Regions from separate parts of the Serratia sp. Ae19-1 genome, predicted to be linked through region 1. Evidence: predicted binding sites of a transcription regulator. Region 1 holds the regulator's gene; each other region holds the start of a gene.
What was found. The regulator LexA, encoded in region 1, represses DNA repair genes until DNA is damaged. The targets are predictions, from matches to a motif close to TNCTGTATGTACATACAGNA.
Positions count from the first base shown of each region.

Region 2: umuD (translesion error-prone DNA polymerase V autoproteolytic subunit) is a predicted target of LexA. The motif match lies at 6,469-6,488, and genes of this name have one in related genera.
Region 3: dinB (DNA polymerase IV) is a predicted target of LexA. The motif match lies at 7,732-7,751, and genes of this name have one in related genera.

Region 1 covers NZ_JBCHWD010000002.1:217,665-227,878, reverse strand. Annotated here, with positions in the region: gene plsB (glycerol-3-phosphate 1-O-acyltransferase PlsB) at 1-1,680, opposite strand, end outside; gene AAIE04_RS06490 (diacylglycerol kinase) at 1,829-2,197, shown strand; gene lexA (transcriptional repressor LexA) at 2,300-2,908, shown strand; gene dinF (MATE family efflux transporter DinF) at 3,010-4,347, shown strand; gene AAIE04_RS06475 (CsbD family protein) at 4,662-4,871, shown strand; gene zur (zinc uptake transcriptional repressor Zur) at 4,977-5,489, opposite strand; gene AAIE04_RS06465 (sugar O-acetyltransferase) at 5,734-6,306, shown strand; gene AAIE04_RS06460 (RNA polymerase sigma factor) at 6,328-6,861, opposite strand; gene AAIE04_RS06455 (tetratricopeptide repeat protein) at 6,880-7,413, opposite strand; gene dusA (tRNA dihydrouridine(20/20a) synthase DusA) at 7,619-8,629, shown strand; gene pspG (envelope stress response protein PspG) at 8,787-9,005, shown strand; gene AAIE04_RS06440 (quinone oxidoreductase) at 9,305-10,214, opposite strand, start outside.
Region 2 covers NZ_JBCHWD010000011.1:19,716-29,929, reverse strand. Annotated here, with positions in the region: gene AAIE04_RS23405 (ParB/RepB/Spo0J family partition protein) at 1-183, opposite strand, end outside; gene AAIE04_RS23400 (DUF905 family protein) at 252-497, opposite strand; gene AAIE04_RS23395 (DNA polymerase III subunit theta) at 1,195-1,449, opposite strand; gene AAIE04_RS23390 (hypothetical protein) at 1,612-1,803, opposite strand; gene AAIE04_RS23385 (antirestriction protein ArdA) at 1,846-2,346, opposite strand; gene AAIE04_RS23380 (YubG family protein) at 2,737-3,825, opposite strand; gene AAIE04_RS23375 (DUF1380 family protein) at 3,880-4,302, opposite strand; gene AAIE04_RS23370 (YubE family protein) at 4,358-4,579, opposite strand; gene AAIE04_RS23365 (DNA methylase) at 4,576-5,268, opposite strand; gene AAIE04_RS23360 (hypothetical protein) at 5,665-6,132, opposite strand; gene umuD (translesion error-prone DNA polymerase V autoproteolytic subunit) at 6,500-6,928, shown strand; gene AAIE04_RS23350 (Y-family DNA polymerase) at 6,928-8,199, shown strand; gene AAIE04_RS23345 (plasmid partitioning/stability family protein) at 8,203-8,592, opposite strand; gene parM (plasmid segregation protein ParM domain-containing protein) at 8,597-9,568, opposite strand; gene AAIE04_RS23335 (AAA family ATPase) at 9,805-10,214, shown strand, end outside.
Region 3 covers NZ_JBCHWD010000001.1:36,251-46,464, forward strand. Annotated here, with positions in the region: gene AAIE04_RS00185 (Na(+)-translocating NADH-quinone reductase subunit A) at 1-265, shown strand, start outside; gene AAIE04_RS00190 (NADH:ubiquinone reductase (Na(+)-transporting) subunit B) at 269-1,510, shown strand; gene AAIE04_RS00195 (Na(+)-translocating NADH-quinone reductase subunit C) at 1,500-2,294, shown strand; gene AAIE04_RS00200 (NADH:ubiquinone reductase (Na(+)-transporting) subunit D) at 2,287-2,916, shown strand; gene nqrE (NADH:ubiquinone reductase (Na(+)-transporting) subunit E) at 2,923-3,519, shown strand; gene nqrF (NADH:ubiquinone reductase (Na(+)-transporting) subunit F) at 3,535-4,758, shown strand; gene AAIE04_RS00215 (FAD:protein FMN transferase) at 4,759-5,790, shown strand; gene nqrM ((Na+)-NQR maturation NqrM) at 5,798-6,025, shown strand; gene AAIE04_RS00225 (putative T6SS immunity periplasmic lipoprotein) at 6,201-6,620, shown strand; gene AAIE04_RS00230 (glycerophosphodiester phosphodiesterase family protein) at 6,687-7,583, opposite strand; gene dinB (DNA polymerase IV) at 7,767-8,828, shown strand; gene pepD (beta-Ala-His dipeptidase) at 8,871-10,214, opposite strand, start outside.

The DNA of each region.
Region 1 (10,214 bases):
GTAAGGCGCGTTGCGCATCAGCTGCAGGTAGCACTCGAGCTGTTCAATCAGCTGTTCGCGGGTCAGCGAACGCTGGCGCGAGGCCAGCAGCGCGGTGGAACACAGGTTCATGGCGTTGGCCGCGGCGGCGTTGTTGATGCGCACCATGATCTGGCCGGCCAGATCGTTGACCGTCGGCGTCAGCCAGCTTGGGCGCTGGGCTTCGATCGGATCGATCGACTCGCGCCACTGCGGCACGTGCTGGTTGAGGTAAGCCGTCAGCGGCAATGGCTCGCCGAAGTTGACGTAACCCTGGCCCAGATTGCGCAGCTTGCGCAGGCCGCGCACCATCTGCGGCAGGCTCTCTTTTTCCTTGGTGGCGCCGCGCAGCTCTTTGGCGTAGGTGCCCACTTCCATCACGTGCTCGTAACCGATGTAGATCGGCACCAGCGTGATCGGACGGGCGCCGCCGCGCAGCATCGCCTGGATGGTCATCGACAGGGTGCCGGTCTTCGGCTCCAGCAGACGCCCGGTGCGGGAACGGCCGCCTTCCACGAAGTATTCCACCGAGTAGCCGCGGGTGAACAGCTCGCCGAGGTATTCGCGGAACACCGTCGAGTAGAGCTTGTTGCCCTTGAAGGTGCGGCGGATGAAGAACGCGCCCAGACGGCGGAAGATCGGGCCGGCCGGCCAGAAGTTGAGGTTGATGCCCGCGGCGATGTGCGGCGGCACCAGGCCCTGGTGATACAGCACGTACGACAACAGCAGGTAGTCCATGTGGCTGCGGTGGCAGGGCACATAGACGATCTCGTGCCCGTCCTGCGCCAGCTGGCGCACGCGCTCGGCGTTGGTGACGTTGATACCCTGATACAGCCGGTTCCAGGTCCAGCTCAACACGCGATCGGACAGACGCACGGTTTCGTAAGAGAAGTCGGCGGCGATCTCTTCCATCAGCGCGATGGCGTTCTGCTGGGCTTTCTCGTGCGAGATCTTCTTGCTGCGCGCTTCGTCCTCGACCGCTTTTTCGATCGCCTTTGACGCCAGCAGCTTGTTGAACAGATCCTGACGGGCCGGCAGGCTTGGGCCTACTGCGGCCAGGCGCTGACGCGAGAAGTGCATGCGCGCCACGCGCGCCAGTTTCTGCGCGATGGTTTTATCCGTGCCGTGCTCGGTGGCCATGCGGCGCAGCGAAACGGTGTTGGAGAAACGCACGAAGCTATCGCGGCCGAGCCACAGCACGGCGAAGAATTTCTGCACGCCATTCAACAGACGCAGGTGCGGCGTGCCGTGGCCTTCGCGGCCCGGCGAGCGGCCGAACATCACCGAAACCGGCAGCATCTGGATGTCGAGATCCGGATTGCTGCGATGCAGATCCAGATAGTCGTGGAACAGTTTTACCGACTCTTCTTTCGGGGTGTAATAGCGGAACACGCGCGGGCCGTCGTGAATGAACACGTAGCTCGGCAGCACGGTGCCGTCGATCTCCAGCGAGTCGAGCGGATCGGGCAGATCCTGCGCCAGGCACTGGGTGCGCAGCGTCAGCAAATCCGCCTTGGAATTGTAAGGCAAAACATACAAAATCGGCCGTGAGGGATCCAACCCTAGCTCGGTAACCGGATCTGATGGGATGACCTTACTTCTCACCAACAATTTAAGTGGTAAATTCAATAGTTTATAATAAATTTTACGCCAACCTGACATAACAACGTGAAGCCTCTTGTTAGCAATGCGCCGCAAGCATACCAGAAACCGGGTAGCAGATCTGTGGTGTTCGAAAACCGAGAGCCGTCAGCGCGGACTGTTCTAGACTCTTTTTATTATGACCGACCTCTGAGAAAGGCACGAAAACATGGCAAACCAAGCAACCGGATTGACCCGCATCATCAAGGCCGCCGGCTATTCCTATAAAGGGCTTTCCGCCGCCTGGCAACACGAGGCGGCGTTCCGCCAGGAGCTGGTGGCGGCCGTCCTGGCTATCATACTGGCTGTGTGGCTGGATGTGGGTGCGATAGCGCGCATTTTATTGATCGGATCGGTCGCGCTGGTGATGATCGTCGAGATCCTGAACAGCGCGATCGAGGCGGTGGTGGATCGCATCGGCAGCGAACATCACGAGCTGTCCGGCCGGGCCAAGGACATGGGATCGGCGGCGGTGTCGCTGGCGATCGTGCTGGCGCTGTTCGTTTGGGGCACGGTCTTATGGCAGCATTTCGGCTGACGAAAGGCGCCTACTGACTGATTTTTATTTATTCTTCGGTTCCCAATCCGCGCTTACCTGTATATACTCACAGCAAGACTGTATAAACAAACAGGGGGCGGAATGAAAGCACTAACTACCAGACAGCAAGAGGTCTACGATCTGATTCGCGATCATATTTCGCAAACGGGCATGCCGCCAACGCGTGCCGAGATCGCGATGCGTCTGGGGTTCCGCTCGCCTAACGCCGCCGAAGAACATCTGAAGGCGCTGGCGCGCAAAGGGGTGATTGAAATCGTCTCCGGCGCGTCGCGCGGCATCCGCCTGCTGATGGAAGAAGAGGAAGGCCTGCCGCTGATCGGCCGCGTCGCCGCCGGCGAGCCGCTGCTGGCGCAGCAGCACATCGAAGGGCACTACCAGGTGGATCCTTCCCTGTTTAAACCGAGCGCAGACTTCCTGCTGCGGGTGAACGGCATGTCGATGCGCGACATCGGCATCCTGGATGGCGATCTGCTGGCGGTGCACAAAACGCAAGACGTGCGCAACGGCCAGGTTGTGGTGGCGCGCATCGAAGACGAAGTGACGGTCAAACGCTTGAAAAAACACGGCAACGTGGTTGAGCTGCTGCCGGAGAACAACGAATTCCAACCGATCGTGGTCGATCTGCGTCAGCAGAATTTCACTATCGAAGGGCTGGCGGTTGGCGTGATCCGCAACGGCGACTGGATTTAAACGCCGCGCCATCCGTACCGCTCCCTGTATCAATCGCCCCTGTTCTGGGGCGTTTTTGTTTCTGACTTTGCCCTTCGCCACTGTTACGGGAACATCTCATCATGCGTTTGATTTCCGCCTTCACCAGCGACACCGATAAAGCCCTGTGGCGCCTGGCATTGCCGATGATTTTCTCCAATATCACCGTGCCGCTGCTCGGACTGGTGGACACTGCGGTGATCGGCCACCTCGACAGCCCCATTTATCTGGGGGGCGTGGCGATCGGTGCGGTGGCGACCAGCTTCCTGTTCATGCTGCTGCTGTTCCTGCGCATGAGCACGACCGGCCTGGCGGCACAGGCGCTGGGGGCGCAGAACCCCCAGGCGCTGGCGCGCGCGTTTATGCAACCGCTGCTGCTGGCGCTGTTGGCCGGGGTGGCGATCGTCCTGCTGCGCTACCCGCTGATCGAACTGGCGCTGCAGATCGTCGGCGGCAATGCCGACGTGCTGGAACAGGCGCGGCGTTTTCTTGAGATCCGCTGGCTGAGCGCTCCGGCGGCGCTGGCCAATCTGGTGCTGCTGGGCTGGTTGCTCGGCGTGCAGTATGTGCGTGCGCCGGTGATCCTGCTGATCGTCGGCAACCTGCTGAACATTGTGCTGGATATCTGGCTGGTGATGGGCCTGGGCTGGAACGTGCGGGGAGCGGCGGCGGCGACCGCCATCGCCGAATACGCCACGTTGCTGCTCGGCCTGTGGCTGGCGTGGCGGGTGATGCGCCTGCGCGGCATCACCTTGCCGATGCTGTGTGAGGCTTGGCGGGGCGATCTGCGCCGCCTGCTGGCGCTCAACCGCGACATCATGTTGCGCTCATTGTTGCTGCAACTGTGTTTTGCGTCGCTGACCATCTTCGGCGCTCGCTTGGGGAGCGATGTCGTGGCGGTCAACGCGGTATTGATGAATCTGCTGACGTTCACCGCTTATGCGCTCGACGGCTTCGCTTATGCGGTGGAGGCCCATTCGGGCCACGCCTACGGCGCTCGGGACGACAGCCAGCTGCGCAAGGTGTGGCACGCGGCCTGTCGGCAGGCGGGGCTGGTCGCGTTGGCCTTTGGCCTGACCTATGCCGTCATCGGCCAGCAGATCGTGGCGGCGTTGACCTCTTTGCCGGAGCTGCGTGCGTTAGCCGCCCACTATTTACCTTGGCAGGTCATCCTGCCGCTGGTCGGCGTGTGGTGCTATTTGCTGGACGGCATGTTTATCGGCGCCACGCGCGGCGCCGAGATGCGCAACAGCATGGCGGTGGCCGCGGCGGGATATGGTATTGCGCTGTTCAGCGTGCCGCTGCTCGGTAACCATGGGCTCTGGCTGGCGTTGGCGGTGTTTTTGGCGCTGCGCGGCCTGGCGTTGGGCTGGATCTGGCACCGTCACCAGCTGCGTGGCAGTTGGTTTACTGCACGCTAGTCCAGAAACTTTGTCAGGTAATAAATTAGATTTTTTTATGCTTTTATTCATGTTTACTTACATGTTTTCGGTCCGGGCCTGTTCACGTTAGCTTCTTGTTTGTTGGCGTTTTTTGTTTTTATTTTATTTATTAATGGTTTTTTATACTGGTTTTTTTGTTTTAATTTCTTTGTTTGACTAGAATTAGTCTTGTGGCTGGCGAATGAATGGGCGTGATTACCCTTAAGGTGAGGGCGTAATCAGCCAGAAATATTTCTGGTTAACCCCGGCCGGTTACAGGGATCGCTGATTCACCACAGGTTAACGGAGAGACTATGAATAAAGATCAAGCCGACGGTAACTGGAAGCAGCTTAAAGGCAAAGTGAAGGAAAAATGGGGCAAGCTGACTGATGACGATCTGACGGTCATCGAAGGGAAACGCGAACAGCTGGTCGGTAAAATTCAGGAACGCTACGGTTATCAGAAAGAGGCGGCCGAGAAAGAGGTGAAAGCCTGGGAAGATCACACCAAACACCGCTGGTAATTTGCAGGGCCGCCATTGAAGGCGGCACGCACAGCGCAGGCCGGCGTCGCCCCATCCTCTGGCGTCCCGGCCGCAGGTACAAGGAAGTACCTGACTTCGTATTGCTTACTTCTTCTTGATGGCGATGCTGTGATCGTGTTCGGCGCAGTCATGCTTGCTGTCGCAAGCCTCAACCTCCACGCAGGCGGCACACAGACCGTGCGCCTCCACCACGCTGTGCCGCAGCGCAAATCCGGCCTCCTGCGCCAGCTTCTGCAGCGTTTCTTCTACGCCCTCGGTAGTGCGTTCGGTCACCTGGCCGCAGCGATCGCAGATAAACAGCGCGGACGTATGCATCGGTTGTTCGAAGTGATGGCATAGCACGTAGCTGTTGGCGGACTCCACCCTATGGATAAAACCTTGCTCCAGCAGAAAATCCAGCGCGCGGTAAACCGTCGGCGGCTTGGCCTGCGGTTCGGCGACGCGCAGCAGATCGAGCAGGTCGTAAGCGCTGATTGCACCGGGTTGCTGAGTCATCAGACGCAGCACTTCCAGCCGTTGCGGCGTCAATCGCACATTGCGTTGCTGGCAGAGGCGTTCCGCCTGCGCCAACAGCTTTTCCTGGGTGGTTGAGTTCATCGCAAATATCCCGGTACGTAAAAAAGCCGATTTTACCATGATTACGGCGAATCGCCGAGAGTTGCCCCTTTTCCCCTGAGGATAGTGCAGAGAAAGGCGCGTTGGCCGCGTTAAACGAGAGGTGCATCACAACTTTTTCCCGCAGGCGGGCGGCAAATCAACATTGCCGATTTTAGCGCTGGAGAGCGGGCGGTGAGAGCGGTATAACGCGCCTCACCCGCGTTAAAAGCTGGAGCCCCGCGTGATGACGGAAAGAGAGAAATTGTTAAGCGGCCAGGTGTACAACAGCCGCGATGAAGAACTGATCGCCATGTACCACCGGGCGAGGGCGTTGACTAAATGCCTGGGTGCGCTGGATTCGCATCAGGCGGACGAAAAAAACCGCCTGCTCGGCGAGCTGTTCGGCGCCTGGGGAGAAGCAAGCTGGATTGAAACGCCATTCTGGTGCGACTATGGGCAACATGTCCGCATCGGTAAGAACTGTTTTATCAACGTCAATGCGGTGTTCCTCGACTGCAATACCATCACCATCGGCGATAACACGCTGATCGGCCCTAACGTGCAAATCTACACGCCGAGTCATCCGCTGAAGGCCGATGAACGCTTCACCGGCGATCCGGATTTTCCTTTCCGCACCTCGGCGCAGCCGGTGTCCATCGGCAACAACGTATGGATCGGCGGCAACGTGGTGATCCTGCCGGGGGTGACCATCGGTGACGGCACCACCATCGGCGCGGGCAGCGTAGTGACCGGCGACATCCCGGCCAACGTGCTGGCGCTGGGGCAGCCGTGCCGGGTTATCCGCGCGTTGGAATAAGTACGGTCGCTGGCCGACGGTTTATCGGCGGGAGTGGGGTAAGGGGGGCGAATGGCTTTCCTTACGGTGTTGCCGTTGTCGGTCATCGGCCAATGCCTGGCGTGCGGCCGCCAGGCGGCTCATGACGGTGCCGATCGGCACCGTCAGCACTTTCGCCGCTTCCCGGTAGGACAGCCCTTCGACATACACCAGAAACAGCGCGTTGCGCTGGGCCGCCGGCAACCGGTTTACGCGCCGCATCACTTCATTGAGCAAGACCGGTTGTTCACCGGTGTCCGCATCGCCCAGCTCTTCCGCCACCATGCAGCCTTGCCCCTGGCGAAGGAGCTGGGCGCGAACTTCATTGAGCCAAATAGAGTGCAAGATGGCAAACAGCCAGCGATCCAGATGTGAACCGGGGGTGAATTGCGCGGCGCGCTCCAGCGCACGCACGCAGGTCGCCTGCACCAGGTCGTCGGCGACATCCCGCCGGTGCGAAAGCACCAGCGCATAGCGCCACAGGCGGGAGAGATAGTGGCCGAGTTCATCGCGTATCGCATCGCCGCTGATAGTCACCTCCGCAGGCGCGTCGGATCAAGATTCCGGATGGCGGTCGATGGCTGCCGCCAAATCTCGGTACTCCTCGCACCCGGTGCCGCACAGCGACTGGATCACCTGCAGCTGTTGGCGCGCCAGGTCGGGCCGCCCTTTCAGCATATAGGCTTCACCCAGGTACTCGCGCACTTTGGGGTATTTCGGATCGAGGGCCACTGATTTTAAATAATAGCCGATACCCTCATCGGTGCGGCCAAGTTTGCGCGTGGCGTAGCCGCGATAATTCAGCGCTATGGCGGTGTTGGGATTTTTCAGCGTGTTGAGCATATCGATCGCTTCCTGATAGCGGCCGCTTTTCGCCAGTGCATAGGCATAGTTAGTGCGGTCGGCGTCGTCGACTTTGCTGCTTTTATCCACCGTGCAGGTCTGGGTTTTACTGTCGTAGACCTGGCCTTTCGGACAGGTTGGCGGGGTTTGGCCGCTACCGTCGCCGCCCATCGCCAGCGCCCCGCCGGAAAACAGCAGGCAGCCGGCAATGGCCGATGCCAGCAGGCGTTTAATGAAGCTGTTCATGGTTGTGTCCTCAAGGCAGAGGCGCCGTGCGCGCCCGTAATGAGATAACACCTGAGCGAGTGGGTTTATTCGCTTTATCCCCCACTTAATTTTTGTCGGCGACAAGGCGGTTTTCCCAACGGCGCCGATTGTCGTTATAATAGCCGTTTGCGGCCGCGCGCCGTTCGTTGAATTCAGACAGACATCAGGTAGCCAGTAACTCAGCATGACGAAAGACAACCACGCCCCAACCTACGCCGCCAATCGTTTCTCCATCGCGCCAATGCTCGACTGGACCGATCGTCATTGCCGTTACTTCCACCGCCTGCTGACCAAGGAAACGCTGCTGTACACCGAGATGGTGACCACCGGCGCGATCATCCACGGCAAGGGCGACTATCTGGCCTACAGCGAAGAAGAACATCCGGTGGCGCTGCAGCTGGGCGGCAGCGATCCGGCCGCGCTGGCGCACTGCGCCAAACTGGCGGAGCAGCGCGGTTACGATGAAATTAACCTCAACGTCGGCTGTCCGTCCGATCGCGTGCAAAACGGCATGTTCGGCGCCTGTTTAATGGGCCAGGCGACGCTGGTCGCCGACTGCATCAAGGCGATGCGCGACGTGGTGTCGATCCCGGTGACGGTGAAGACCCGCATCGGCATCGACGATCAGGACAGCTATGCCTTCCTGTGCGACTTTATTCAGACCGTCGCCGGGCGCGGCGAGTGCGACATGTTCACCATTCACGCCCGCAAAGCCTGGCTCTCCGGCCTCAGCCCAAAAGAAAACCGCGAAGTGCCGCCGCTGGACTACCCGCGCGTCTATCAGCTGAAGCGGGATTTCCCGGCGCTGACCATCGCTATCAACGGCGGGGTGAAAACGCTGGAAGAGGCGCAGCAGCACCTGCAGCATCTGGACGGCGTGATGATGGGGCGCGAGGCGTACCAGAATCCGGGGATTCTGGCGCGGGTCGACAGCGAACTGTTTGGCGCGCAAACCGCGGTGCCGGACAGCGTGGCGATCGTCGAAGCGCTGTATCCGTATATCGAGCGCGAGCTGTCCAACGGCACCTACCTCGGCCACATCACTCGCCACATCCTCGGTTTGTTCCAGGGCGTGCCGGGTGCGCGTCAGTGGCGCCGCCATCTGAGCGAGAACGCCCATAAACCGGGCGCCGATGCGCGGGTGGTGGAGCAGGCGCTGGCGCTGGTGCGCCAGCCGCGGGTCGAAATGGCGTAATTAACAAAAAACTTCACCAATAGTTAGTCTTTTTCGCCAGGCATTTAGCGTATCACTGGATGCCTGTCTAATCATTTCAATGCGTTAGCGCTTTCGCCGTTCTGGCACGCTTCTTGTAATTCACTCTGCAGATACGTTGTATTGCAAAGGAGCAATCATGTTGGAAATCTTCTTTCTCATTGGCTTTGTGGTGATGCTGATGGTGACCGGCATCTCGCTGCTGGGGATCTTCGCCGCGCTGTTGGCGGCGGCGGCGTTCATGTTGTTGGGCGGATTGTTCGCGGTAGTGTTTAAGCTGCTGCCGTGGCTGATTTTGGCGGTGGTCGGGGTGTGGATTTACCGCTCGATGCAGAAACCTCAGATCAGACGCTACTGATTTTTTGCTGAATAATCAGTCAGTCGCGCTGAAACTTGCGCAATCGCCCGCACCGCTAATGCGGCAGCGATCACAGCTTGGCAGTTTTCCCGCGCGATGTGGCACATAAAGCGTGTTTTTTGCCGGACGGGGCTGTTAGGATATTTATCGATGCAGTGATGCGACCAATTTCATCACCGTGAGAGACAACTAAAATTCGTGTTGCTGAAGCAACCCCTGTCTCTGGCGGACTCTGCTCTACCCCTACAAAACGCAGTAACAGAAAGGGCTCCGCAAGGAGCCCTTTTCTTTGGCCGTTATCAGGGGATCAATAGGCTGGAACCGCTGGTGCTGCGGCTTTCCAGCACCTGGTGCGCGCGTTGGGCGTCGGCCAGCGCGAATTTCTGCTCGTCTTTCACTTCCACCCGAATAGCGCCGCTGCCGATCAGCGAGAACAGCTCGTTGCTGGCGTACTGCAGCTCGGCGCGGTTGGTCACGTAGCCGTTAAGGGAAGGGCGGGTGACATACAGCGAACCTTTCTGATTGAGCAGCGCCAGATCGACCCCGGTCACCGGGCCGGAGGCGTTGCCGAAGCTGACCATCAGACCGCGCCGCTTCAGGCTGTTGAGCGAGGCCTGCCAGGTGCTTTGCCCCACCGAATCGTACACCACGCCAACCTTCTCGCCGTGCGTCAGCTCGGCTACTCGCTGGGCGATATCCTCTTTGTGGTAGTTGATGGTGGCCCAGGCGCCGGCCTGCTTGGCCAGCGCGGCTTTTTCGTCGGACCCGACGCTGCCGATCAGGCGCGCGCCCAGCGCTTTGGCCCATTGGCAGGCGATAAGCCCAACCCCGCCTGCGGCGGCATGGAACAGGAACACTTCACCCGGCTGCACTTCGTGGGTCTGGCGCAGCAGATAGTGCACCGTCAACCCTTTCAAGAAAGAGGCGGCACCCTGTTCAAAGCTCAGGTTGTGCGGCAGCAGCGCCACTTTTTCTTCCGGCACGTTGTGGATTTCGCTGTAAGCGCCGAGCGACGACTGCGCATACACCACCCGGTCGCCCGGTTTGATCGCGCTGACCCCGGCGCCGACCTTGACCACCACGCCGGCCGCCTCGGTGCCGAGGCCGCTCGGCAGACTGGCCGGCGCGTATAGCCCGCTGCGCACATAGGTGTCGATGTAGTTGATGCCGATCGCCTTGTTCTCGATCTGCACTTCGCCGGCGGCCGGA
Region 2 (10,214 bases), on a different contig from region 1:
TCGCTTAACGCTCTCGGTGGTGTAGGGAATCGTGCGCACGTTCAGCGGTGATTTAATGAGATCGGTCAGCGGAACATACTCAATGACTGCCGCATCGAGGGCAGTTTTCAGCGCCTCGTTTCCGGCAGTTTTATTCTTACTGGTTTTTTTTGGTGCTTTTGATTTAACATCTGCAACTGTCATGATTTAGTACCTCTCAGTATTAATGATTGTCTTGCCCTGCGGAGTGACAGCTCCGACAGGGCACCTTCTTACTGCTGTTTTCTGGCTCTGTAACTGGCAAGAGCGCGGTTAAGCAATGCCCCCACGTCGTTCTCAAAGTTCCACGCGCACTTCGTCAAAAACCCTTCTTCACCCCGCACAACAAGCTGAAAATAAGTACCCTGATCGTTCTCAATACTGACGTTGGTGTACTGCGCCACCAGAGCGGTCGCCTCTTCACGGGTAAACGGCCCCTGAGGCAGCACCACGGGTGCAGTGACGGTACTGCCATTCAACAGAGCCGCCAGTTCGTTTTCTTCGGCGGTGGGTTCGCGCAGCAGCACTGGCTGATTCAGAAATTTCTGTAATGTTTTTCCCACTGAATACTTCCTTTAAAAAAGTGGCTGGTTTTAAAACCCATCACCCGTTGAGTTACGGGAGCCGCGGTTTTGACGTTTCGCGGGAACCTGCTGAACTTTCCCGGGGGATAAAACATCACCCGTTTGAGAACCTTCGCCGCAGGTGCGTAAACGACACCGGCCGAGGCAGATGTCCGGGGCGGACGCAAAAAGTTTTTGCCTGCAAAAAGTTTTGGTGGCCGTGCGTCAGCATTCACCCTGGACAGCCACGAGGACTGTGGCGGTCTCAGCACCCGGAGGAGGGACTCAAAGGGGTGTAAAAGGACCGGATGGAATGGGCAGGGACACGCCGCAATGACGGGAAGCCGCGCGCGGCGAAACGACATTGCCCCCTACATCACGACGGGGTATTTACGGCGTGATGCAGGGAGCGCAGGAAACGGCGCGACTGAGCGGCGCAGCCGGAACGGCTGCTGCAAGCGATGGGGGTTGCGTCATGGGATGGACACCCGCTGCCCCGCAGGGGCCGGGCAGAGACAGCTTTGCTGGCTCTGTGCGAAGCATGACAGCCCGCCCGGACGCCCACTGCAACAAAGGCAATGAGTTTGATTTACAGCATATCTTACTGAAAAAATTACTTTTTATTTGCCTCGGCCATTTCTGAATATTGTGGGTCGCTGGCTTTCGGCAACTGCTGGCTAAGCTGGCGGTAATGGCGCAACCTTTCCAGAAAATATTCGCGAAGCTCTTCGGGCACCTCTCGTGCCACAATTTCCGGCACCACTGGCTGATTTAGCCGCTCTTTAAATGCCACACCTGACGCGGCCAGGTCTACGGCGATCCTGTCCTGATCCTCTTTTGAACGTACCGAAAGATTAAATTCGCTCATGTTTTTCCTCTCTTTCACGCGCCTGCAACGAGATCGTTGCTGACTTTTTCTGCCGGGGCCGTTTGTAGCTGCGCCGCAGGCGCGGTAACAACCGCCGGCAGGCAAAGCCTGCCAGGGTTTTTCGCGCGGGCTAACAGGCGGATGATACCGCCTGCCAGGTTATCAGTTACCTTTTCCACCCTGCAAAATGAAATGACCGCCGATATACACCGCACGCTGGCAGGTCATGTAATAGCATATTTCGTCGATCACCTGCTCCGTTCTTAATTCCCGTTGACCATTTTCACGTCGACGGGCGTTAATTATATTTTTGTACTGACGCAGGATGTCACGGGTCTGTGGATCAAGTTTCATTTTTATTCTCCTTTGTGGCGGGGCCCTGCCCCGCCTCTGACATCAACCGTTGAACACGTAGCCATCCAGAAATACCAGACCATCCAGGAACAAATCCCGCGCCCAGGCTCCCATATCGAAATAGCAACGCAGCGATTCCGGAATGTCATTGAGAAGGCCGCACTCTTCTGCCATAGTCCAGGCGTAGTCCTCTTCGCTCTCAGCTTCTCCGCAATAAGCATCCTCGAAGGCGTCATAATCACACTCTCCGGAGTATTCCACCCAGGCAATAAATGCAGCATCCATACCGTCTTCTACTGCGCGCTTGTAGGCTTCAATGAAATTCCAGTCAACGGAAGATTCGGATGCAAATGCTGACGGGATCCCTTCCCAGTCCTGGAACATGAGTTCCGGGTCGGATTCATTGGCGTGCAGCTCGTTGCAGGCTTCCAGAAACTCTGCTTTATCATCAAAGTCGGTGAGGTCAAACCATTTACCGTAGAGGCTACCGCAGTTGTATTTGTGGTATGTACCTACATAAATCGCCGGGGTGGTAGTGTTCATAAAACTCCTCCAGTGTCTGTGTCGTCTGAGTTCCGGCTTACGCCGTGCCGACACGACAGCCCGACTTCGAGCGGAAGATGCAGGGGCGACACCGGAGGCCGCAGCGCAGATAAAAAGCGATGACGGTCTGGACGGTTCTCCCGCGAATATTGAGCGGGAGAACGACGGGAAGAACGGCATCAGGCGTAAAAATCTGCGACCGGGCGAGGATGGCGGCGGAGCGAACCCTTGCATCTGAAGCGATCGGGCTAAAGTGAAGGCACGGCGTTAGCCGCAGACCGCACGGACGTTTTCACCTGCGTCCCGGTAACATCGTGGAGGGGGCGCCGGTAAAGCGGAGCGTGCGACATCCTTTTCGCAATAAGGCGGGGCGCACTGCCCCGCCCAAAATCAGGCGGCAATCCGGATGCCGGAGAAGGATTTCATCATCGCGTCAATCTCGGTTCGTGCGCTGCTGACCACATCCCGCAGCCAGTGTCTGTCAAACCAGTCGCGGGATGGGCTGTCAGGGTGACGAAGGGCATAAGGCACGTGGGTCTGCCCGACTGTACGGCCATTGCATTCCAGACGGATTTGCAGACGGCGAAAGGTTTCCTTCCCGTCGAGTACCGCTTTAAGACGGGCGTCGAGCGTCTCATTATCCCACTGCGCATCATCCTGCACCTGCTCCACTTCCGTTACTGTCAGGAGGAAATTACGGGTTCGGCGGGTAAATACCAGCGGTTCAGCGGCGGGGCGCAAGGCTTCCATCAGGCGGTATCCGGCGGATGCCACGCAGCTACAGACGTGGTTAATCTCATCACGCAGGGCTTTCAGCAGACAGAGGATATGTTTCGTGGACATACCTTCAGGGCAATTATCATATTCAAGCGAAATGGTTCCGGCATGAGCCTTACGATGCCCCAGCGAATTACGATAAAGGCGGACAATCAGTTCACTTCCTGCCAGTAATGGCAGCAGCACCTTCATTGCCTGATCGGACATCAAACCACGCAGTGCAATCTCAGGTAACAGACGCTGCAACTGTAAAGCATCGAGCTGGCCATAGAACGCAACGCCTTCTCCTCTGGAGTAATTCAGGCTTGTATCGATATCCATGTTGGCTGGCCAGCCGCGGGCTACAAGCGTGTTTCGGGTATGACGGTGCATAAAGCGGTAAGCAATGGTCATGATATTCTCCTCTTCTGAATGCGGCGACGTCTTCGCCGTGCCGACACGACAGCCCGACATCGAGCGGAAAATGCAGGGGCGACACCGGAGGCCGCAGCGCAGATAAAAAGCGATGACGGTCTGGACGGTTCTCCCGCGAATATTGAGCGGGAGAACGACGGGAAGAACGGCATGAAGCAATAAATCACTGCGACCGGGCGAGGATGGCGGCGTAGCGAACCCTTGCATTTGCAGCGTTCGGGCTAAAGTGAAGGCACGGCGCTCACTTCCGCCGCGCCAGCGCGGCATAAAAAGCGGAGTTAACGACATCCTCTTTCGCTGTGAATTGTCACCGGTTGCCGGGGACGCTCCCCCGGCCCGTTCTCAGGCTACCAGCGCGTCTTTCAGTGCGTAGACGTCATTCCTTGCTTCCTTTACGGAATCGGGTTCAGGCCGCCCGGCCTCCCAGGCCATTCCGGCGCGATGCTCCAGCTCACACTCATAGTCGCGCAGGACGCGTGCAAGTAAAGCTGCCGGTACACTCACCTGACGGTTTGCCGCTTCCCGCTGATGGGTCAGGAGATCGCTGATAGTCAGATTATTTACCCCCTCCTGGCGGTATTGCGTCATTTTCATTTCACCAAGCGCCTTCATCACCGCCCGGATTTCAGCCTCGTCCGGTTCTGGCTGGGTTTCACGGCAGGCCACGCTAATCCCCTCTTCCGTCCAGACCAGCAGGACCAGGGGTTCGTCAGACGTGAACATGGTTTCAAGCTGTACACAAAGTTCTTTGCGGGTTCCGTACATCTTTTTATCTCTTTCGTAAGTGGTTACAGGCCGGGCATCAGCCCGGCAGGGTCAGTCAGTCCTGAAAGGTTTCGTCCAGCACCAGGGCTTCGCGGTAGGCTTCCAGAAGCAGGGTGTTGATCCGGCGCAGGGTCTGGGCGGCCATACGTTCAGCCAGCGTTGCCGCGTCGTGCCGGTGCTGAGATTCGAGGCGGTTCAGCAGCATCCGCACGTCACACATGGCATTGCTGAGCGCGGCCACGTCCGCGCGCAGGGATTCAAGGCCCGAGTAGTTCATGCCGCCTCCGGATAATCAGGGTAAAACGTACCGTCATTGGCCGCCGGCATCCTTCTCGCCCGTTCAACCTGTGCCAGACGGCGAACGCCGGCGGCGTGGTACTGCTCAAGCATCTCGATCCCGATATAGCGGCGGCTGGCTTCGGCGGCGGCCACGCAGGTAGAGCCGCTGCCGGCGAACGGGTCAAGGACAATGGCCCCCGGACGCGTGAGCGATTCAATCAGTGGCCGCAGGCTCTGCACCGGCTTCTCCGTCGGATGGTGTCGGTTGCCCGTGTATTTCCAGGGGATCACGTCCGGGATGGGGCGGTCCGGGGTTTGCGGTCGCCCCTTCGCGAGCAGGTAAGCGTTCTCATGGGTGTAGCCCACGAACGTTGATTTGGAGGCATAACTCTTCGCAAAAACGATATGGCCAACAACACGGAACCCGGCCGATTTCCACGCATTGAGAAACAGATCTGCGCGGTTCCATGCGTAAAAGCTCACCATCAGACTGTCGTTTTTGAGTACGCGGTACATTTCGTGGCACGCTGGCTGAAGCCATTCCGACGAATTGTCCCCGGCCAGAGTGCGGCCGGTACGGTCCTTAAAGCCAACCAGATACGGGGGATCGGTAAGAATAAAATCAACGGCACGTGCCGGAAAACGGGACATCACCTGCACGCAGTCACCCAGGATATAACGGGACATAGACACACTCCTCTCTGATATGCGGCACCCTGTTGCGCCGTGCCGCCACAAAAACCCGGCTCTGAGCGGAGGGCGCAGGGGCGACGCCGCAAGCCGCAGCGCAAGCCTTTCACGGGCTGAATGCGCCGTGAAAGGTGCGAACGGGTGAGGACGGAGACAACGTGAACCCTTGCGACCGCAGCGGCCGGGTTAGCGTGAAGGCACGGCGTTGAACACGCCGCCGACTGGCGGCAGAAAGGCGGAGGGCACCGACATCCTTTGGTACTGATTCTGGTAGCTGAAGGCGCCTCCCGTGTATGACAGAATGACCATAAGTGCGTGTCAGTACACCACTTTGTAGGATCATAAGCCTGGTATATTTTGGGACGCCTCCGGCCGGTGGCGCCCTTTCTTCTGTCAGCGCCCCTTTACCTGGTCGATAGCGAACTGCAATGTGTCCCAGTTAAAACCTATGCAGGCATCATGGCTGTGGTAACAGACACGCATAGCATCAGCAATCTCCCCCTCTGTCAGGCTGTCATTAAGGGACAGAAAGTCATCAGCCAGCCAGAACGTTCCCATACACAGTGCATCCGGCGGATACTGCTGTAATCGCGCGATGAGAGCTGCCACGGTTACACCCTCGCGGCTGGCAAATAGCGGCGGCAGCACGCGATCGGCAATGTCATTCCAGCACCACTCTTCGTCCTCCGGAACTGCCTCTTGAATAGTGCAGGTTTCCACACCCGGCATCAGGGAAAGCTGCTCCAGCACCTCACCCATGTAGAGTCGTTCCCCGCTGGCATCCTCACTCCACAGATAATGGTTGTTGATATACACGGCAAATTCGCCGTTATTGAGTTCAATACAGGTCAGTCTGAACATGGTTGTATCCTCAGCATCCGGCACCCAGTTGCGCCGTGCCGACACGACAGCCTGACTGCGAGCGGAGAATGCAGGGGCGACACCGCAGGCGGCAGCGCAGATAAACAGCGATGACGGTCTGGACGGTTCTCCCGCGAATATTGAGCGGGAGAACGACGGGAAGAACGGCATGAAGCAATAAATCACTGCGACCGGGCGAAGATGGAGGCGTAGCGAACCCTTGCATTTGCAGCGTTCGGGCTAAAGTGAAGGCACGGCGGGGAACTTCTTTAAGCAACAGAGAGTTAAAAAAATGGGCAAAGCAAAAACTTGAAAGTACACTCAATAAAGCAATAATACTGTATATAAATACAGTCCTGAGGTGCCTATGTTTGAATTATTGCGTGTCGATTGCGAGCCAGAAATTATCCCCATCCCTCTTTATAGCGAGAGGTGTCCGGCGGGGTTCCCGTCCCCGGCCCAGGACTATGTCGAAGCCGAACTTGACCTCAACGATTACTGTATATCCCGGCCCAGTTCGACATATTTTGTGCGAGCTATTGGTAATTCCATGACTGATATAGGGCTACATTCTGGCGATCTGATGATCGTTGATAAAGCCGAAAAGGCACACCACGGCGATATCGTTATTGCTGAGATTGAAGGTGAATTTACTGTCAAGCGATTACTGTTGAAACCGAGGCCAGGGTTGCAGGCAATGAATCCAGCCTACCCTACTCTGTGGCCAGAACCTGAGCAGCTACAAATTTTCGGTGTTGTAACTGCCTTTGTACACAAAACCCGGGGACATGACTAATGTTCGCCCTCGCAGATGTGAACAGCTTCTATGCGAGTTGTGAGAAAGTCTTTCGTCCTGACTTGCGTGATAAACCAGTGGTCGTTCTTAGCAATAACGATGGTTGTGTAATAGCCAGATCGAAGGAAGCGAAGCGGCTTGGGATCAAAATGGGGATCCCCTGGTTCCAGCTGAAGGCAATGCAGTTCCCGGAGAAAATTATTACGTTTTCCAGCAATTATGAGCTTTACGCGAGTCTGAGCAACCGGGTCATGGCACATCTGGAAGAACTGGCGCCCCGCGTTGAGCAGTATAGTATCGACGAGATGTTCCTGGACATTCGCGGCATCGATGGCTGTACCGACTTTGAAGATTTCGGACGGCAGCTGCGCGAGCATGTCCTCATCGGAACCGGACTGACAATTGGCGTCGGGATGGGCCCAACAAAAACTCTAGCAAAATCAGCGCAATGGGCTTCTAAGGAGTGGCCTCAATTCGGGGGCGTACTGGCCCTTACCACTGGCAACCTCCGTAGGACGGAGAAACTGCTCTCATTGCAGCCAGTGGAGGAAATCTGGGGGGTTGGTCGACGCATAGGCAAAAAGCTGAATACATACGGCGTGACGACTGCGCTACAGCTGGCGCGCATGAATCCTTCCTTTATACGCAAGAACTTTACCGTGGTGCTAGAGCGAACCGTACGCGAGCTGAACGGTGAGGCCTGTATATCTCTCGAAGAGGCACCACCCGCGAAGCAGCAGATTGTCTGCAGCCGATCATTCGGGGAGCGCATCACGACTTACGAAGCGTTGCGGCAGGCTATCTGCCAGTACGCCGAACGCGCTGCTGAAAAATTGCGGGGAGAGCATCAGTTCTGCCGGCACATATCGGTCTTTATCAAAACCTCCCCTTTCGCAGTCAACGAAGCGTATTACGGCAACGTGGCCAGTGAAAAGCTTCTCGTGCCTACCCGTGACACCCGGGACATCATTAATGCCTCAGTAAAGGCCCTGGACCGTATCTGGCTCGACGGGCATCGATATGCAAAGGCTGGCGTAATGCTGAATGATTTCACCCCTACGGGAGTAGCACAGTTAAATCTTTTCGATGACGTTAAGCCGCAGGAACGAAGCGAGGATCTAATGAAAGCCCTGGATGGTATAAACCATTCAGGGCTCGGGAAGGTATGGTTTGCTGGCCGCGGAATTGCACCAGAATGGCAAATGAAAAGAGAGATGCTTTCTCCGGCATACACGACCAGGTGGTCCGATATCCCCAAAGCCTCAATTTGAGTATCAGAAGAGGTCTTTCATTTTGACCCGGGCCTCTTCCAGTCGGCGCTGCTCATCATCTTCAGCAATTTCAGGCTTGATTGCAGAATCAAATTTACCCGCGCCCAGTACAGCAAGCACATCACGGATATTGGCCTGGGATGGCTTCCATCCCGTTGTCTGACTGATTAAACCTACCAGGCTATCAGCCGTGAAACTCTTATCCAACAACTGTGCTAGTAAGCCAGGAAGCCGCGGGTCGAGGTGGTGAAGTGCTAAGCCGGAGATAAGTGCCCTCCTATATAAATCCCCTCTATCGTTCCGTGGGACAGAATCAATAATGTCTAAAGACACATTATCCGCCACCTGGTCCGGATGAAGATAAACCGTTAACTTCTTCCGTTCATCGCTCACAGTCTTATTCCCCTTTAAATGCAGCGATGGCTTCAACGAGTGATGTTTGCGGCGAATCCATCATGACAACCTTCGAGCCCAGATGATGCCATGCAGCTTTAACAGCATCCTCGATCAGAGGGGCACCGCCACCAACAATATAAACCCGGTTAACGTCCTTGAATCCTGCCAGCTCATCGACAACCTGGGCACCCAGTGTAGCGATCGCGCTATCGATGGTATCCAATACCAGTGCTGTCTTGCTTTCATCGTTAATAACCTGACGGACGAAGTCAGCGTTTGTACGCTGTTTGATAAGTTCATCGGCGACCATAGCGCTCGTGTTGCTGGATGCCATTTTTAACGCCGTGAGTGCAGCCTTCGTTACCAGCGATACGCCGATATCAGAGTTTCCGTGTATCGCGCTGACAGAGTCGAACTGTCCAACGATAACGCCAACGTCGAGAGTTGTACCACCGAGGTCAATCACCAGAGACTTTTCGAACTGCCCTACATTGTCTTTCACCAGACGTTCAAATACGGCAGGCAAGGATTCTGGCATGACTTCGACGTGCTCGATGGTAAACACCTCGCCTTTGTTCAACTTGACTGGACGCATCAGGTTGTCGATTTTCCTCTGAATATTCAGCTCATTCTTCTGACAATCCCTCGTGTAGAACTCGCTGATAGGCAAGGTCACAGTCAGTGAGACAGGCTGAGGTTTCAGACCGCTGTTCAGAAGTGCATGATGAACCGCCAGAACGTTTACATCGGTATACTGATACTCAATATGAGTAGTAAGAATGGATTCATTACTGACTTCGTCATAGGTGTATTTTTTACCATCAAGCTCATAGTTGAAGGTCTGACGTACGCCCATCCCTTCCACCTTCCAACCCTGACGAAAAGAGTTAGATGACAATGACTTATAAAGTTTTTTATTGTTGAGCCATGCAAGTTTTACAGTTGTAGAACCATCATCACAATACACTTTCATCCTGAACCCCTTGATACTCAAATTGAGAAAAATGATTGAGCTTAAGTGCCTAAGCACTCAGATTGAGTATTAAATCATAAATATGAAATATTAAAACACAAGTAATATTTATGATTTATTAAAAAATAATTCATACATCATACTTCACATTTCATATTTTTGATTACAGTTGTTGACTATAACTACGTATGTGACAAAATAAATCATACTTCACACATCATATTTATGAGGCAGAAATGATTACTGTCGTAGGTGGAAACAAAGGCGGTTCAGGTAAAACTACAACGGCATCAAACTTAGCAATAGCTCTAGCCCATGAGGGCCAAGACGTATGCCTGTTAAATGGAGACTTACAACGGACTGCCGCTAAGCACCATGCTGAGCGTGAAGCATCGGGGATAGAGCCAACTTTCACGCTCATCGAAAAATTCGATAATCTGACACAAACCCTTCGAGCATTAGACGAAAAATATGATCATGTAATAGTGGATGTGGCAGGCAGAAACTCAAGAGAGTTCATTACTAGTGGAGTGGTCGCACATCAGATCATTGCACCATTACAATGCTCACAGCCCGACCTTGATACATTGACGGAACTTGCTCAGCAGATTGAAGCTATGCGTGATCTCAACCCTGAACTGAAGGT
Region 3 (10,214 bases), on a different contig from region 1:
ACTGTTCGCCTTCTCGACCACCACCAACGGCGGCGAGCGGGCCATGGTGCCGATCGGCAACTACGAGCGGGTGATGCCGCTGGATATTCTGCCGACGCTGCTGCTGCGCGATCTGCTGGCGGGCGACAGCGACAGCGCGCAGGCGCTGGGTTGTCTGGAGCTGGACGAGGAAGATCTGGCGCTGTGCACCTTCGTTTGCCCCGGCAAATATGAGTACGCGCCGGTGCTGCGCGAGGTGCTGACCAAGATTGAGCAGGAAGGATAACCGATGGGCCTGAAGAATTATTTTGAGAAGATAGAGCATCACTTCACGCCGGGCGGCAAATTGGAAAAGTGGTATCCGCTGTATGAAGCGACCACCACGGTGTTTTACACCCCCGGCACGGTGACGCGCGGCGCTTCGCACGTGCGCGACGCCATCGATTTGAAACGCATGATGATCCTGGTGTGGCTGGCGGTGTTCCCGGCGATGTTCTGGGGCATGTACAACGTCGGCCAGCAGGCGATCCCGGCGCTGCATCATCTGTACAGCGGCGACGAGCTGCAACAGGTGTTGGCGGGCGACTGGCATTATCGTCTGGCGCAGTGGCTCGGCGCCTCGCTGGCGGCCGACGCCGGCTGGATCAGCAAAATGGTGCTGGGCGCCTGTTACTTCCTGCCGATCTACGCCGTGGTGTTTGTCGTCGGCGGTTTCTGGGAAGTGCTGTTCGCCATCATCCGCAAGCATGAGGTCAACGAAGGTTTCTTCGTCACCTCTATCCTGTTCGCGCTGATCGTGCCGCCGACCCTGCCGCTGTGGCAGGCCGCGCTGGGTATCACCTTCGGCGTGGTAGTGGCCAAAGAGATCTTCGGCGGCACCGGGCGCAACTTCCTCAACCCGGCGCTGGCCGGCCGCGCCTTCCTGTTCTTCGCCTATCCGGCGCAGATCTCCGGCGATCTGGTGTGGACTTCCGCTGACGGTTTCTCCGGCGCGACGCCGCTGGCGCAGTGGAGCGCAGGCGGGGCGCACAGCCTGAGCAACGTAGCCACCGGCCAGTCCATCAGCTGGATGGACGCTTTCCTCGGCAACATTCCCGGCTCGATCGGTGAGGTGTCCACGCTGATGATCCTGATCGGCGGGGCGATTATCCTGTTCGGCCGCGTGGCCTCCTGGCGCATCGTCGCCGGCGTGATGCTCGGCATGGTGGCTTCCGCCATGCTGTTCAACGCCATCGGTTCCGACACCAACCCGATGTTCGCCATGCCGTGGTACTGGCACCTGGTGCTGGGCGGTTTCGCCTTCGGCATGATCTTTATGGCGACCGACCCGGTTTCCGCCTCCTTCACCAACAAGGGGAAATGGTGGTACGGCATTCTGATCGGCGTGATGTGCGTGCTGATCCGGGTGGTCAACCCCGCCTATCCGGAAGGCATGATGCTGGCGATCCTGTTCGCCAACCTGTTCGCGCCGCTGTTCGATTACCTGGTGGTGCAGGCCAACATCAAGCGGAGAAAAGCCCGTGGCGAATGAAGCGAAAAACGACGGCATCGGTAAAACGCTGCTGGTAGTGCTGCTGCTGTGTCTGGTGTGTTCAGTGGTGGTGGCGGGCTCCGCCGTCGGCCTGAAGTCCAAACAGCAGGAGCAAAAGCTGCTCGATAAGCAGCGCAATATTCTCGACGTAGCCGGCCTGTTGCAGCCGAAAATGGAGAGCGAGCAGGTCAAACGCCTGTACAGCGAGCGCATCGAGCCGCGTTTGGTGGATCTGAACAGCGGCGAGTTTGTCGCCGGCAAGGCGGCGGCGTTCGATCTGGGCGCTGCGCTGCGCGACGACGCCAAAAGCGTGGCGCTGGCGGCGGGCGACGATCCAGCCGGCATCAAGCGCCGCAGCAACCAGGCGGAAATCTATCTGGTGCGCAATGAAAGCGGCCAGGTGAACAAGATTGTGCTGCCGGTATACGGCACCGGTCTGTGGTCGATGATGTACGCCTTCGTGGCGCTGGATAACGATGGCAACACGGTCAAGGGCATCACCTACTACGACCAGGGGGAAACCCCGGGGCTGGGCGGTGAGGTCGAGAACCCGTCCTGGCGCCAGCAGTGGGTCGGCAAGCAACTGTTCGACGACAACGGCCAGCCGGCGATCCGCGTGGTGAAAGGCGGCGCGCGCCAGGGAGATGTGCACGGGGTGGACGGCCTGTCCGGCGCCACGCTGACCTCCAACGGCGTGCAGCATACGTTTGATTTCTGGTTGGGCGAGCACGGCTTCGGCCCGTTCCTGAAAAAAGTTCGTGAAGGAGCGCTGAAAAATGGCTGATTCCAAAGAGATAAAGCGGGTCCTGCTGGGGCCGCTGTTCGACAATAATCCGATCGCCCTGCAGGTGCTGGGCGTTTGCTCCGCGCTGGCGGTGACCACCAAGCTGGAGACGGCGGTGGTGATGACCATTGCGGTGACGCTGGTGACGGCGTTCTCCAGCTTCTTCATCTCGCTGATCCGTCATCACATTCCCAACAGCGTGCGCATTATCGTGCAGATGGCGATTATCGCTTCGCTGGTGATCGTGGTCGATCAGCTGCTGCGTGCCTATGCGTTCGAGATCTCCAAGCAGCTGTCGGTGTTCGTTGGCCTTATTATCACCAACTGTATCGTGATGGGACGCGCCGAGGCCTACGCCATGAAATCGCCGCCGATCGAGAGCTTTATGGACGGCATCGGCAACGGGCTGGGCTACGGGGTGATCCTGGTGCTGGTCGGTTTCCTGCGCGAGCTGATCGGCTCCGGCAAGCTGTTCGGCGTGCCGGTGCTGGAAACGGTGCAGAACGGCGGCTGGTACCAGCCGAACGGCCTGTTCCTGCTGGCGCCGAGCGCGTTCTTCATCATCGGCCTGCTGATCTGGGTGCTGCGCACCCTGAAGCCGGCGCAGATCGAAAAGGAGTAAAGGCCGATGGAACACTATATCAGCCTGTTTGTGCGCGCGGTGTTCGTTGAGAACATGGCGCTGGCGTTCTTCCTCGGGATGTGTACCTTCCTGGCGGTGTCGAAGAAGGTCTCGACCGCCTTTGGCCTGGGCATCGCGGTGACCATCGTGCTCGGCATTTCGGTGCCGGTGAACAACCTGGTCTACAACCTGATCCTGCGCGACGGCGCGCTGGTGGAAGGCGTCGATCTGAGCTTCCTCAACTTCATCACCTTCATCGGCGTGATCGCGGCGCTGGTGCAGATTCTGGAGATGATCCTCGATCGCTTCTTCCCATCGCTGTATAACGCGCTCGGCATCTTCCTGCCGCTCATCACCGTGAACTGCGCCATCTTTGGCGGCGTGTCCTTCATGGTGCAGCGCGACTACAACTTCGCCGAATCGGTGGTGTACGGCATCGGCTCCGGCACCGGCTGGATGCTGGCGATCGTCGCCATGGCGGGGATCCGCGAAAAACTCAAATATGCCAACGTGCCGGCGGGACTGCGCGGCCTGGGCATTACCTTTATCACCACCGGACTGATGGCGCTGGGCTTCATGTCCTTCTCCGGTGTTCAGTTGTAAAGGCGGGAAGAATTTATGGAAATTATTTTAGGCGTAGCAATGTTCACCACCATCGTGATGGTGCTGGTGTTGCTGATCCTGTTTGCCAAATCGAAGCTGGTGAATACCGGCGACATCGCGGTGGAGATCAACGGCGATCTGGATAAGAGCTTCCATGCGCCGGCGGGCGACAAGCTGCTCAACGTGCTCTCCAGCCAGGGGATCTTCGTCTCCTCGGCCTGCGGCGGTGGCGGCTCCTGCGGCCAGTGCCGGGTGGTGATCAAAGAGGGCGGCGGCGATATCCTGCCGACCGAGCTCTCGCACATCAACAAGCGCGAAGCGAAAGAGGGTTGCCGCCTGGCGTGCCAGGTGAACGTGAAGCAGAACCTGAAGATCGAGCTGCCGGAAGAGATCTTCGGCGTGAAGAAATGGGAGTGCGAGGTTATCTCCAACGATAACAAAGCCACCTTTATCAAAGAGCTGAAGCTGAAGATCCCCGATGGCGAAGACGTGCCGTTCCGCGCGGGCGGCTTCATCCAGATCGAAGCGCCGGCGCACGACATCAGCTACGCCGACTTCGACGTGCCGCAGGAATATCGCGGCGACTGGGACAAGTTCAACCTGTTCCGCTACCGCTCGACGGTAAACGACACCACGGTGCGCGCCTACTCGATGGCCAACTACCCGGAAGAGAAGGGCATCATCATGCTCAACGTGCGTATCGCCACGCCGCCGCCGAACAATCCGGAGGTGCCGCCGGGCATCATGTCTTCCTATATCTGGTCGCTGAAGGCCGGCGACAAGGTGACCATCTCCGGGCCGTTCGGCGAGTTCTTCGCCAAGGACACCGACGCCGAAATGATCTTTATCGGCGGCGGTGCGGGTATGGCGCCGATGCGCTCGCATATCTTCGATCAGCTCAAGCGCCTGAACTCGAAGCGCAAGATCACCTTCTGGTACGGCGCGCGTTCGCTGCGCGAGATGTTCTATGAAGACGACTTCAACCAGCTGCAGGCGGAGAACGACAACTTCACCTGGCACGTGGCGCTGTCGGATCCGCAGCCGGAAGATAACTGGACCGGCTACACCGGCTTTATCCATAATGTTCTGCTGGAGAACTACCTGAAGAACCACCCGGCGCCGGAGGACTGCGAGTTTTACATGTGCGGGCCGCCGATGATGAACACCGCGGTGATCAAGATGCTGAAAGATCTGGGCGTCGAAGACGAAAACATCATGCTGGATGACTTTGGTGGCTAAATGCGCGCATTGGCGATGAAGAACTGGCTGACGGGCGTGGCGCTGAGCGCCACCCTGCTGCTGACCGGCTGCGGGCCGGAACAGGTGAACCTGGCGGGTAAAACCATGGGCACCTCGTATTCGATCCGTTATGTGACCGGCGACGATACGCCGTCGGCGCGCGAGATGCAGGCGGAGATCGACAAACGGCTGGAGCAGGTGAACGACCAAATGTCCACCTACCGGCCGGATTCCGAGCTGAGCCGCTTCAACGCCAGCCGCGACATTGAGCGGCCGTTCCCGGTTTCACCGGCGACCGCCGAGGTGGTGCGCGAAGCGCTGCGCATCAACCGTGTCACCGACGGCGCGCTGGACGTGACCGTCGGGCCGCTGGTCAATCTGTGGGGCTTCGGCCCGGAAGGGCGGCCGGATAAAGTGCCGAGCGAGGCGGAGCTGGAGCACCGCCGCGCCTGGACCGGCGCCGATAAGCTGTCGGTGCAGGGCAGCGCGCTGGTGAAAAGCATCCCCGAGCTGTATGTCGATCTGTCGTCGATCGCCAAAGGGTATGGCGTAGACGTGGTGGCGGAATACCTGCAATCGCAGCACGTGCAAAACTACATGGTGGATATCGGCGGCGAAGTGCGCACCCGCGGGCGCAACGGCGAGCAAAAGCCGTGGCGCATTGCCATCGAACGCCCGACCGCCGGCGCGCAGCAGCAGGCGCAGCTGGTGATCCAGCCGGGAGAGATGTCGATCGCCACTTCGGGTGACTATCGCAACTACTTCGAGCAGGACGGGGTGCGCTATTCGCACACTATCGATCCGGTCACCGGCCGGCCCATTCATCACCGTTTGGTGTCGATCACCGTGCTGAGCCCGACCTGCATGACCGCCGACGGCCTGTCCACCGGCCTGAACGTAATGGGGCCGGAGCGCGGGATGGCGCTGGCCAACCTGCTCGGTATCCCGGTGTTCATGATCGTGAAAACCGCCGACGGGTTTGAGGAGCGTTATTCGGATGCGTTCAAACCCTATCTGAAAAAGAGTTCGTGAGGTTGCTATGTTGACGGTATTCGCCGCCACCTTCGTGTTGTTCCTGCTGATCGTCGGCGGCATGTCGCTGGGCTATGTGTTTAAACGCAAAAGCCTGCAGGGCAGCTGCGGCGGCATCACTGCGCTGGGGATGGAGAAAGTCTGCGACTGCCCGGAACCCTGCGATGCGCGCAAAAAGCGCGAAGCCAAAGCGGCGCAGCGGCGCGAGCAGTTGGACAAGCACCGCATTCTGTAGCGAAGCGAAAACCCGGCCTTGGCCGGGTTTTTTATTTGGGGCCTTGCCGAAAGGCACATGACTATCTGGCTGGGCGCGATTAACAATGGCGTGAATTTTCAGGGCGTAACGGATAAAACGATCGCCAGAAAATACGAATATGCGCTTTCTCAGTTTTTTAAGCAGAGGTAACAGGATGAACCGCATTATTTTGGCAGGAACGCTGACTTTGCTGCTCGCCGGCTGCATGCACATGAATGATCCGAGGCCAAAGAACTACGCGGCCAGCGTCACTGTCGTTGATAACCATGTTTGCGTGCGGGTTCAACCGGAAGGGGACGAGCGGTTGGCCGGCGTCATTATCGAAGAAATCGGCAACGCCAACGCTATCTTCTGCAAGAACTTTACGGATAACGAGATGCCTGCGCTCACTGCGGCTACGTGCATTCCCGACGTCAGCTATCGATTCGAAGACGGGAGGTCTTACGGGGTTTCGGTGACACTATTGTCGCGGGATAAACGAAGTAAAGGTATTGAGCCCGCCGCTCGGATATTCGGAACTGGGTTTAGTGTGCGCAATGAGGATGGCATCATTCGAGTGGTTCCTGCTCATTGACGGACGCTGAAAGCCAGACAGGCATAAGATGGTTTGTCGAACCATCTTATGCCTTTAGCCGGTTGTTTATTTTGCCTTGCGGAAGCTTTTCGCCTCGGCCGGCGAGTTGACCATTACGCCGTCGGCGCCCAGCGCCAGCGCCTGCTGATACTCCTGCGGCGTGTTGACGCCGAACAGAATGATGTGTGCCGGGCCCTGCGAGCGGAAACAGTCCATCGATTCTTTATCCCAGGTCAGAAACGCCTTCGAGCGCCCTTCGCCGAGGGTGTATTTCTCTACCACTTCCACCTCGCGCTTCAGCTCCAGCCCGTACCAGCGCGGCTGTCGGTTGTCCGGTTTGACATCGCACTGGTGCGCCATGGTGACGTTGGCCAGCAGCGTGCGGGTCTCGTCGCGGCTTTCGAAGCGCGGGATGGCCGGCGGCAGCGCCTGCAGGTATTTGGCGTCGGTAGAGTAGACGCGGGTGCGGTTCAGGCTGTCGGTGCTTTCCAGCGTCGCCAGCAGCGCCTGGCCAAACTGCGCCGGATCGGCGTCCGGGGATTTGATGTCCAGATAGAAGGTGACGTGCGGAAACGCTTTTAGCACCTCGTCCAGCCGCGGAATGCCGATGCCTTGGCCGCGGAACGGATGCGCATCGCCTTTGGCGAACGCCCAGCCGGCATCGGTCTCGGCCAATTGTGCGGCGGTATACGCAGAGACCGGGCCCTGCCGGTTGGTCAGCGCCGTCAGATCCGAGGGGCGATACAGCACGATGACGCCGTCTTTGGATTCTTGCAGGGTGATCCAAACAGCGTCGGCACCGTTTTTCAGCGCGGTTTCGATGGCGATGCGGGTGTTTTCCGGCGCATCGGCGGTGCCGCCGCGATGGGCGACGATCGCCGGCGCGTGACCGGCGGCGGCGCTGGCCGCCAGCGCGCTCAGCGACAGCGCGGAAGCCAGCAGCCAATGAGAAAATCTGATCATGTAGAGTACCTTGTCGTTATCGTTGTGGTGAGCCGCACGGGATAGCGGAGATCATACTATTGAAAAATTAAGCTTTTTTAACAACGCGGAAATATCTGACGGAAGCGGTGCTTTCATCGAAGCCTGCGGCCTTGAGCTTTCGGTATTTGACTGTATACTTATACAGTGTTACTGGAGGGTGCGATGCGTAAAATCATTCATGTCGATATGGACTGCTTCTTCGCGGCGGTGGAAATGCGCGACGATCCCAGCCTGCGTGATATCCCATTGGCGATTGGCGGCAGCGCCGATCGGCGAGGGGTGATCAGCACCGCCAACTACCCGGCGCGGCGCTACGGCGTACACAGCGCCATGTCCACGGCGATGGCGCTCAAGCTGTGCCCGCATCTCACCCTGCTGCCGGGGCGCATGGCGGCCTACAAAGAGGCTTCGCTGCATATCCGTGAAATCTTCGCCCGCTATACCCCGTTGATCGAGCCGCTGTCGCTCGATGAAGCCTATCTTGACGTGACCGACAGCCCGCAATGCAACGGCTCGGCGACGCTGATCGCCCAGGAGATCCGTCAGGCGATCGCCGACGAGCTGAATCTCACCGCGTCGGCCGGTGTCGCGCCGATCAAGTTTCTTGCCAAAATCGCTTCCGAGATGAACAAGCCGAATGGGCAATACGTGATCACCCCGGCGCAGGTGCCGGCGTTTTTGCAGCAGCTGCCGCTCAGCAAGATCCCCGGCGTCGGCAAGGTGACCGCCAAACGGCTGGAGGAAGTGGGGCTTATCACCTGCGCCGACGTGCAGCAATACGATTTGGCGCAGCTGCTCAAGCGCTTCGGCAAGTTCGGCCGGGTGCTGTGGGAGCGGTGTCAGGGCATCGATCGGCGCGAAATCTCGGCGGAGCGGCTGCGTAAATCGGTGGGCGTGGAGCGCACGCTGGCGGAAGACATTCACGACTGGGAAGATTGCGAAACGCTGATTATCGACAAACTCTACCCCGAGCTGGAGATGCGGCTGCGCAAGGTGAAGCCAGATCTGCACATCGCCCGGCAGGGCGTGAAGCTGAAGTTTCAGGATTTTCAGCAAACCACCCAGGAGCACGTGTTCCCGGTGCTGAACCGGCAGGATTTGCTGGCGGTGGCGCGGCAGGCGTGGCGCGAGCGGCGCGAAGGGCGCGGCGTGCGGCTGGTGGGGCTGCATGTGACGCTGCTCGATCCGCAGCTGGAGCGGCAGCTGGCGCTGCCTTGGGAATAAAAAAGCCGGCGAGTCGCCGGCTTTTTGCGTTAAGCGCGCAGATTACGCGCGCTCAGGGATCGCTTTCAGCAGCGAGGTCAGCAGCTTCCAGTACAGACCGACGCTTTCGATATGCACCTGCTCATCCGGCGAGTGCGGGCCGGTGATGGTTGGCCCGATCGATACCATATCCATGTTTGGATACGGCTTTTTGAACAGGCCGCATTCCAGGCCGGCGTGGATCACCATGATGTTCGGCGTCTTGTCGAACAGATCCTGATACAGCTCGCGCACCAGGTGCATCACCGGTGAATCGGCGTCCGGCTGCCAGCCCGGGTAGCCGCCCTTCGGCGCCACTTTGGCGCCGGCCAGCTGGCCCAGCGCGGTCAGCATTTCGACCACGTAGTCTTTGCCGCTGTCGATCAGAGAGCGGATCAGGCAGATGATTTCCGCTTCGTTTTCGCTGGTGGTGACCACGCCGACGTTCAGCGAGGTTTCCACTACGCCTTTTACCGCGTCGCTCATGCGGATCACGCCGTTCGGCGTGCCGTTCAGCAGCGCGAGGAAGCGCTGCTGGCTGTCGGCGCTCAGCGCCTGCGAAGCGCTGGTGGTCGGCTCCAGCAGCACGGTGATGTTCTTCTCTTTGGCGGAGAGTTCGTTCTGCAGCACCGCCAGGAACTCCTGGCTAAGCGCTTTCAGCGCGTCGGCTTTGTCCGCCGGCACCGCAACCACCGCAGAGGCTTCACGCGGAATGGCGTTGCGCAGGGTGCCGCCGTTCAGATCCAGCACGCGCAGGTTCAGCGCCGCCGCATGGGCGAACAGGAAGCGCGCCAGCAGTTTGTTGGCGTTGCCCAGCCCGACGTGGATCTCGGCGCCGGAGTGGCCGCCTTTCAGGCCCTTGAGGGTCAGCTTCAGGGTTTGGTAACCGGCCGGCACCGCTTCGCGCTGCAGCGGCAGGGTGGTGATGAAGTCGATACCGCCGGCGCAACCCATGTAGATTTCGCCTTCTTCTTCGGAATCGGTATTGATCAGGATGTCCGCCTGCAGCCAGTTCGGCTGCAGCCCGAAGGCACCGTCCATGCCGGCTTCTTCGGTCATGGTCAGCAGCACTTCCAGCGGGCCGTGCTCAACGCTGTCGTCGGCCAGCACCGCCAGGGCGGAGGCCATGCCGATGCCGTTGTCGGCGCCCAGCGTGGTGCCGCGCGCTTTCACCCACTCGCCGGCGATATAAGGCTGGATCGGATCCTTGGCGAAGTCGTGCACGGTGTCGTTATTCTTTTGCGGCACCATGTCCAGGTGCGCCTGCAGCGCGACCGGCTTGCGGTTTTCCATGCCTTTGGTGGCCGGCTTGCGCAGCAGGATATTGCCGACCTGATCACGCTCGGCGTGCAGGTTCTTCTCTTTGGC